4 regions of the Photobacterium sp. genome follow, and region 3 is predicted to be linked to each of the others. Evidence: predicted binding sites of a transcription regulator. Region 3 holds the regulator's gene; each other region holds the start of a gene.
The links. The regulator CRP, encoded in region 3, controls carbon source genes, mostly activating them, when cyclic AMP is high. The targets are predictions, from matches to a motif close to TGTGANNNNNNTCACA.
Positions count from the first base shown of each region.

Region 1: nagE (N-acetylglucosamine-specific PTS transporter subunit IIBC) is a predicted target of CRP. The motif match lies at 1,297-1,312, and genes of this name have one in related genera.
Region 2: pyrG (CTP synthase) is a predicted target of CRP. The motif match lies at 905-920, and genes of this name have one in related genera.
Region 4: cdd (cytidine deaminase) is a predicted target of CRP. The motif match lies at 1,221-1,236, and genes of this name have one in related genera.

Region 1 covers NZ_JBVCPH010000010.1:69,639-71,846, forward strand. The annotation lists gene nagE (N-acetylglucosamine-specific PTS transporter subunit IIBC) at 1-1,175, opposite strand, end outside; gene nagB (glucosamine-6-phosphate deaminase) at 1,434-2,208, shown strand, end outside.
Region 2 covers NZ_JBVCPH010000018.1:18,441-20,648, forward strand. The annotation lists gene pyrG (CTP synthase) at 1-820, opposite strand, end outside; gene mazG (nucleoside triphosphate pyrophosphohydrolase) at 1,060-1,860, opposite strand; gene relA (GTP diphosphokinase) at 1,995-2,208, opposite strand, start outside.
Region 3 covers NZ_JBVCPH010000007.1:32,826-35,033, forward strand. The annotation lists gene AC2204_RS09640 (phosphoribulokinase) at 1-67, shown strand, start outside; gene AC2204_RS09645 (OsmC family protein) at 298-702, opposite strand; gene crp (cAMP-activated global transcriptional regulator CRP) at 975-1,607, shown strand; gene AC2204_RS09655 (hypothetical protein) at 1,802-2,005, shown strand; gene AC2204_RS09660 (DUF1338 domain-containing protein) at 2,072-2,208, opposite strand, start outside.
Region 4 covers NZ_JBVCPH010000025.1:21,697-23,904, reverse strand. The annotation lists gene AC2204_RS19795 (CidA/LrgA family protein) at 42-419, shown strand; gene AC2204_RS19790 (CidB/LrgB family autolysis modulator) at 416-1,099, shown strand; gene cdd (cytidine deaminase) at 1,345-2,208, shown strand, end outside.

The DNA of each region.
Region 1 (2,208 bases), on a different contig from region 3:
GCAAAACCGATGAACAGAAGCGTTACCGGTTTAGTTGCTAGACCCCAGTTCAATACGAAGTCAATTAGACCCGCAGAGAAAGTAAAGCCGTGAAGCGTACCAAACATGTTAGCAACAACTAGCGCGAGACCAGTGAATACCGCATGCATTGCATACAGTGCAGGTGCCAGGAATACGAACATGAATTCTAGCGGCTCAGTGATACCAGTCAGGAAAGAACAGAATGCTACTGAACCTAGGGCACCCATAACTTGACTACGCTTGTGCTTAGGAGCAGCAAGGATCATAGCAAGAGCAGCACCTGGCAGACCAAACATCATTATAGGAAAGAAGCCGTTCATGAATGTACCAGCAGACTTGTCACCACCGAAGAAGCTGTGCAGGTCACCCGTTTTGATTGTTTCAGTCACTTCTTTAACTACTGCTGTTATTTCTGGAGTTACAGCGTTTTTAAATTCAAATAGGTGAGACTGACCTACAACCAGCTCTTTAGCAAGTGAAGGATCAACACATAGCTGAGTAATACCGTTTAGAACTGCTACCGGTTCAACATTGATCACCTGACAAGAGCCCATACCAAACCAGAAGTAAGAGTTAAGTACATGGTGAAGACCAACAGGAATTAGACCACGGTTTAGTACACCGTATACGAACTGACCGATTGCACCAGAACTTGAAACGGCGTGTGCCAGTGCATCAAGTCCTGCTTGAATATGCGGCCATACTTCACCGGAAATAGCACCAAGTACTAATGCGAACAGACCAGACATAATCGGTACAAGACGTTTACCAGCAAAGAACGCTAGCCATGAAGGAAGGCTTGTCTCGTAAAAACGGTTATAAGAATGGCCAGCAACGATACCTGCGATAATACCGCCGAAGAACGACATATTAATTGATGGGTCGATTGTTTTAGCTGTAGCGTCAAGTACAAAATAAGCAACAGCACCCGCAAGGCCTGCAGCACCAGAGCCATCTTTAGAAAGACCGATCGCGATACCCAGACCAAATAGTAAAGGTAACTGACCGAAGATTGCGCCGCCAGCTTGAGCCATAAATGGAATATCAAGCACATCCGGTTGTCCTAACCGCAGTAACAGACCAGCAACTGGCAGTACTGCAATTGGAAGCATTAAAGCCTTCCCTAGTTTTTGCATGTATCCAAGAATATTCACCGTTAGTTCCCCCTAATTGGTTTCTTAGATTTGATTATCAGATAACTTACTTTAGCTATTTGATAAAGTCCTCATCAGTGTAAGAAGTTTATTTCGCACCGCAAATTAAAACGTTGCCAATTGTGATCTCAGTCACCTCGCAGAGTAAGATCTAGGCGATTTTGCTAGCCCGATCATAAAACTTATTTTATGATTCAAAACAAAGGCGCTATACCGCTATAATTATTTTGTTTTATCTATCTTGAATGAGGTGTCACTGTGAGACTAATTCCACTGAATAACGCGAAAGATGTCGGCTTGTGGTCTGCCCGCTATATTGCTGATTCTATTAATAAATTTGGGCCAACAGCAGAGCGTCCTTTTGTTCTTGGTTTACCTACTGGTGGTACCCCTCTAACTACATATAAGCGCCTTATTGAGCTTTATGTGGCGGGTGAAGTAAGTTTCAAGCATGTCGTGACTTTTAATATGGACGAATATATTGGCATTCCTGCTGATCATCCTGAGTCCTATCGCAGCTTCATGCACAATAATTTCTTTAACCATATCGACATTCAAGAAGAAAACATCAACCTTCTTGACGGCAACGCTGAAAATCACCAAATTGAGTGTCAGCGTTATGAAGATAAAATTAAATCTTACGGCAGAATTAACCTGTTCATGGGCGGTGTCGGCAACGATGGTCATATCGCATTTAATGAGCCGGCATCTTCATTAGCCTCTCGTACTCGTATCAAAACACTGACCCAAGATACCCGTATCGCGAATTCTCGCTTCTTTGATGGTGACATCAATCAAGTTCCGAAATACGCCCTTACTATTGGTGTCGGTACCCTGCTTGATTCTGCTGAAATCATGATTTTAGTGACTGGGCATAACAAGGCGCAAGCTCTTCAAGCTGCTGTTGAAGGCTCAGTAAACCACCTATGGACGGTATCGGCACTGCAACTGCATCCCAAGTCACTGGTTGTCTGTGATGAACCAGCGACCCAGGAACTGAAAGTGAAAACGGTTAAATACTTCCAGGAACTGG
Region 2 (2,208 bases), on a different contig from region 3:
CCAAATCCGCTTCCGGCGCTGTAATACCAAAGCGTTTGCATACCAGATCGTCAAGACCTTGTGCTTTGATTAGCTGAGGGATTTTGTAGATTGAATCTACGTCTTTCATCGAGATAACCGCTTTTTCCGGCACATTACAGAACAGTGCGATCTTAGCGCGCTCATTGGCCGGAATAACACGGTCTGAACGACAAATTAAGATATCAGGCTGAATACCGATAGAAAGCAGTTCTTTGACTGAATGCTGAGTCGGCTTCGTTTTCACTTCACCGGCCGCTGCCAGGTAAGGAACCAACGTCAGGTGCATGAACATGGTACGTTCACGGCCTTGCTGCACGGCTAACTGGCGAATCGCTTCCATAAATGGCAGTGATTCGATATCGCCGACAGTACCGCCCACTTCAACAATAGCGATATCATGACCTTCAGCACCAGCAATCACGCGATCTTTAATCTCGTTCGTGATATGCGGGATTACCTGAATAGTGGCACCGAGGTAGTCACCACGACGCTCTTTACGCAACACCTCTTCGTATACACGACCAGCCGTAAAGTTATTACGCTTGGTCATTTTTGTACGGATGAAACGCTCATAGTGACCTAAATCGAGGTCGGTCTCTGCACCGTCTTCCGTAACGAATACTTCGCCGTGTTGGATCGGGCTCATTGTGCCTGGATCAACGTTGATGTAAGGGTCTAGCTTCATCATGGTCACTTTAAGACCACGCGCTTCAAGAATAGCTGCCAGAGAGGCTGCAGCAATACCTTTACCAAGTGAGGATACGACCCCGCCCGTAACAAAAATGTAATTCGTTGTCATGTTTAACCTGGAAGATTGGTTATAGAGGATTTAAAAAGCTATCTGGACGGGAAATTAGTATACCAGACACATTTTTTTCCACAACGTGAAAACTATCACAGCACTCATCGTTTTTTTTTGTTTCAAATCAATTATACTTATAGCGATTACGTTTCGCGTGATAAAGCCGAGAAAACAACACCAACAAAAAAAAGAAAATGGGACATTTTTTTCACCTATCGTCCCTGTTTTGCCATTAATCACTCTTCTTTTTTAACTTTATCCCATTCGGCATCGAGCATATCCAGAGAGCATTCATCAATGCGCCTCCCTTGTTGCTGCACCTTTCTTTCAACTTCGCGAAAACGTCGCTCAAATTTTTTATTGGCTCGCTGCAGTGCCTGTTCGGGTTTAACCTGCAAATGACGGCTCAAGTTCACCACCGAAAACAGTAAATCCCCCATTTCTTCTTCAACCTTACTGTGATCAACTGACACCTGAATGACTTCATCCATCACTTCATCAAGCTCTTCCTTCACCTTATCAACCACCGGCCCCACAGAATCCCAGTCAAAGCCGTGCTTTGCGCAACGCTTCTGAATTTTATCAGCACGACTCAGCGCCGGCAGAGCCAGCGGAATATTGGCCAGCAGACTGCTATCCTGGCCTTTCGCATCACGCTCTTTGGCTTTTTCAGCTTCCCAGTGGGCGTTGATCGCCGCATCGTCAGCAAAATCAGTCTCACCAAACACATGCGGATGGCGGCGGATCAGCTTTTCATTCAAGCCATTCACCACGTCATTAAAATCAAATAACCCTTGCTCTTTGCCCATCTGGCTGTAAAAAATAATCTGGAACAGTAAATCCCCCAGCTCTTCCCGTACATCGTTCCAGTCTTGCTGTTCAATCGCATCAGCGACTTCATAAGCTTCTTCAATGGTGTGGGGCACAATCGAGGCAAAGGTCTGCTTACGATCCCACGGGCACCCTTGGCTTGGATCCCGCAATGTCGCCATAATCTCAATAAGCTGCTCAATCGGTGTTTGCTGTTTATCGCTCATAGTCACTATTCTTTTTTGCTCTGATGTTAAAAAAACGGGAAGCACAATGGCTTCCCGGTTCTAGTTTCTAGTATCGAGGTTCTAGGCTCTCATTTCTAGATACTCGATTCTCGCTTCTCGATATTCGGCTCCCGTTAATACAGACGCTTGGCCTCGGCGACATCCTTCACCTGCTCAATCCGCTTCAGAACCTTGCTCAACACATCCAGATCGGTCAGTTCTAAATCAAAGTCCATCACCGACATCTGTTTCTTGTAGTCGATCCGACTCTTCACACCCGCCACTTTGGCTTTTTCATTGGCAAAGGTATTGGTCAGATCTTTGATCAAGCCATTGCGCTCAGACGCG
Region 3 (2,208 bases):
CTTTGCGATGGAGTTGATCATGCGCCCGTTGATCCAGATGTTAATCGAAACCGGAAAGATCGGGTAAACCTGAGGCGAGTGGCGAGTAACGAGATGTGGGCTTCCCGTTACCCGACAGATATCTCCTGTGGTCCTGTGGTCCTGTGGTCCTGTGGTCCTGTGGTCCTGTGGTCCTGTGGTCCTGTGGTCCTGTGGTCCTGTGGTCCTGCAAGCAGGCTCTCCGAGCCATAGTTGGGGTCAAGTTGTGGTTCTTTCTCGAAACTCGAACCTAATGACTCGAAACTGTTTATTCGAAACTTAGCCCTTAACTATTTCATACGAATGCGTCATCTCTACCCCTTCGCCCAGCATCAGGCACACAGAGCAGTATTTCTGCAGTGAATCTGCGACGACGCTGGCAACCTTGGCCTCGTCCAGATCATAGCCAGTAACCACGAAATGCAGGTTAGCCGAGGTGAAAATACGCGGTGCCTGTTCACGGCGAACAGAAGAGATCTGCGCCTCACAGCCGGTGATTTTTTGCCCGGCAGACTGCAAACCGTCGACAACATCAACGGAACTACAGCCACCAGCAGCCATCAACACCATTTCCATCGGACTGGGGGCTTTTTCGCCCCCATTGCCATCCATAACGACACTGTGACCAGAATCTGTCTGGCCCAGAAAGGTCATCCCTTCTACCCATTTCACTCGTGATTGCATTGCTTTCTCCTTACTTTAAACAGGGTAATTATGCATTAACTAACAACTGTGTGATCATGTGCACACTTATGAGTACCAAATGGCCATATCTGATAGATCAATATCAAGAAAAAGGCGCCGAAAAAAGATAAACTCTCAAGTAAATATTCAAGTGAACTTGCAGCCTAGCGGCTGAATGAATATCCTAATCAGCGAACAATTCTATTGTTAGGCCCAGCCTTGAATTATATGGATGTCGTTGTTGGGCAACAAACGCAGAGGAAGTTAGAAATATGGTTCCAGGTAAACCTCAAACAGATCCAACTCTAGAGTGGTTTCTTTCCCATTGCCACATTCACAAATATCCGTCAAAGAGTACTTTGATCCATGCGGGAGAGAAAGCAGAAACTCTCTACTACATTGTGAAAGGTTCTGTTGCCGTATTGATCAAGGATGAAGAAGGCAAAGAAATGATCCTGTCTTACCTTAACCAGGGTGACTTCATCGGTGAGCTAGGCTTATTTGAAGAAGAGCAGGAACGTACCGCATGGGTACGTGCCAAGAGCCCTTGTGAAGTGGCAGAGATTTCTTTCAAAAAATTCCGCCAGCTTATTCAGGTCAACCCAGATATTCTGATGCGCCTTTCTGCACAGATGGCCAGCCGTTTGCAAATCACCAGCCAGAAAGTCGGCGATCTTGCATTCCTTGACGTCACAGGCCGTATTGCACAGACATTGCTAAATCTTGCAAAACAACCTGATGCAATGACTCACCCAGACGGTATGCAAATCAAGATCACCCGTCAGGAAATTGGTCAGATTGTGGGCTGCTCGCGTGAAACGGTAGGTCGTATCCTTAAGATGCTGGAAGAGCAGAATCTGATTTCTGCCCACGGCAAAACTATCGTGGTTTACGGCACTCGCTAACCGGCCTGCGAATAGGTTGATAAAAAGCCGCTGAATGCGGCTTTTTTTGTAACTGCGAAATATATAATTATCACCACAAGGCATAAAGAGATCGCAAAACGTATATTCTTTCGTACCCTTCACTGTTTATTCACTTGCCAATAATAACACCAGTGCTACATTGTGCATATTGACTACTTCAGAGGTGTCTTGATATGGATATCGAACGCTTTTCTCCACACACTCAGGTTCCTGCCCAGGCTGTCATTGCAGCCTTACCCGCGACTATTGAAATGACTGGCTTTAGCGGTCCTCGTCATTATCTTGAACAGCAAACCCTGTTCAGCCAGCGTCAACGCACCGTGCACGGTAAGGAGTTGTGGAGCCCTCCTTTAGATTGCCATCAAGCTAACCAATAACGGCAACAAAAAACAGCGGCCAAGACCGCTGTTTTCCCCTCGGTTTACTTTTACTGTCGCAATGCCTTACTCACTCGTACTTTCAAAGATCTTATCCGCCGACGCTTCAACAAACCCGCGGAACAGTTCACCATTCGCCTGAGGATAGCGCTTAGCAAACTCATAGAAGCCGCCCGGGATTATTTTTTCACCGTCAAGAAAAT
Region 4 (2,208 bases), on a different contig from region 3:
ATCAAGCGCATTAAGTGTGGCTTAGATCACAATTATTTTGTATGATAAATACGCTATTAACCGTATTTGAAGGGCTTATGGGGTATCTGCGTTCTTTTATTATCATCTTTCTTTGCCTGATCCTGGGCAAAGGCATTCAAGCATTCACCCACGTTGCCATTCCTGGCAGCATCATTGGGATGCTGATTCTTTTTGTCGTGCTATCTATGGGACTTATCCCTTCACATTGGGCAAAAGACGGCTGCCACCTTCTTATTCGCCATATGGCTTTATTATTTGTGCCTGTTGGCGTTGGGCTAATGAATTATTTAGATCTTCTTACGGCAAATACCTGGCCGATCCTTTTCAGTACCATCGGAAGCAGCCTGATCGTTTTCCTTGTCATTGGTATTGCGACACATCATAAGGAAAAACAATGATCTGGCTTGTTACTACATTGGCTGTTTTTTATCTGGCTCGGCTAGTTTCTAAACATTTGCAGCACCCTATTATTAATCCGCTACTTATCAGCCTTGTCATCATCATTCCATTGCTGATATGGCTGAATGTTCCTTATGAGCGTTACTTCGAGCAAAATAAGTGGCTGAATTATTTATTAGAGCCTGCGGTTGTTGCTCTGGCCTTTCCCCTCTATGAGCAACTCTCGCAAATTCGCCAGAAATGGAAAGTGATCTTCACCGTCTGTTTAACCGGCAGCCTGCTATCAATGATCACCGGGGCCGGTATTGCTTTGTACATGGGAGCAGATCCCCAACTGGCCGCCAGTATTTTACCTAAATCCGTAACAACTCCTATTGCAATGGCTGTCGCAGAGCAAGTGGGAGGTGTTCCTGCTATAGCGGCGGTTATGGTCATTATCGCAGGATTGTTGGGTGCGGTATTAGGTTATCCGCTATTCCGGTTATTTGGCATTAAAGCCTCCATTGCAAGAGGGTTAACCATGGGTACGGTATCGCATGCGTTGGGTACGGCAAAAGCGGCCGAAGAAAACTATCAGGAAGGGGCTTTTAGTTCGTTAGCCTTGGTGATCTGTGGCATTTTCACCTCGATACTGGCGCCGGTTGTGTACCCGGTGATCCTGGCATTATTTGGCTACTAGGCCCGTATATCTTTCAACCATGCTGCCTTTGTCAATCATAAAACGACACCGCTTAATAATGTCTGCAATCGCATACATTACTAAGTTATTGATAAATAAGCAGGCTGATTTGAAAAGTTTGTGTGACACCACTCTCAGAAATGTATGGAGTGAAACAAACATTGCGCTTGTGTGATGTTGGTCACATATGATTTTGAAATGCTCGCCTACAATGTTTCTCCATCAACGATACGGAGTAACAACACATGCATGCTAAAGTAATGGAGGCTTTAGGCTCTTTGCCCACTGATCTTGCTTCAGCGGTAAAACCTATTTTTGAAGATGCTGACTTTGACGCGACCCTGAGTCCGGAACAATTCGAAGAATTGCTCCAGAAAACACAAATGACAGACAGTGAATTACGTGTTGCACTTCTTCCTGTTGCTGCTGCTTATTCCGTTGCCCCTATTTCTAAGTTCTATGTTGGTGCCATCGTTCGAGGCAATTCCGGCCGCCTGTATTTTGGTGCCAATATGGAATTTGTCGGTGCATCTCTTTCCCAAACCATTCATGCTGAACAATCTGCAATCAGCCATGCTTGGGTGAAAGGTGAAACGGGCATCTCTGATATTACGATTAACTACAGCCCATGCGGCCACTGCCGTCAGTTCATGAACGAGCTTACAACAGCTAAAGATTTAGTTGTTCAGCTGCCTGAACGTGATGCAATGAGCCTTCAGCAATACCTGCCAGAGTCTTTTGGCCCGGCCGATCTCAATATTACTGATGCTCTGCTTGCAAAGGTTGATCACGGGTTAACCACTCAGGAAAGCGATGAACTTGCTGTCACTGCCTGCCGAGCTGCGAACCTTGCTCATGCGCCTTATACCCACAACTACAGTGGTGTTGCGCTGAAGGCAAAAGACGGTAAAACCTTTACGGGCATGTACGCTGAAAATGCAGCATTCAACCCTAGCCTGCCGCCATTGCAAGTTGCGCTGGTGAACATGAACATGGCTGGTTATCCGCTATCTGAAATTGCTGAAGCGGCATTGGTTGAAAAAGCTGACAGTACCATCAGCCATCTTGCCGATACCCAAGCTACGCTTGAAGCACTGAACCCTGATATC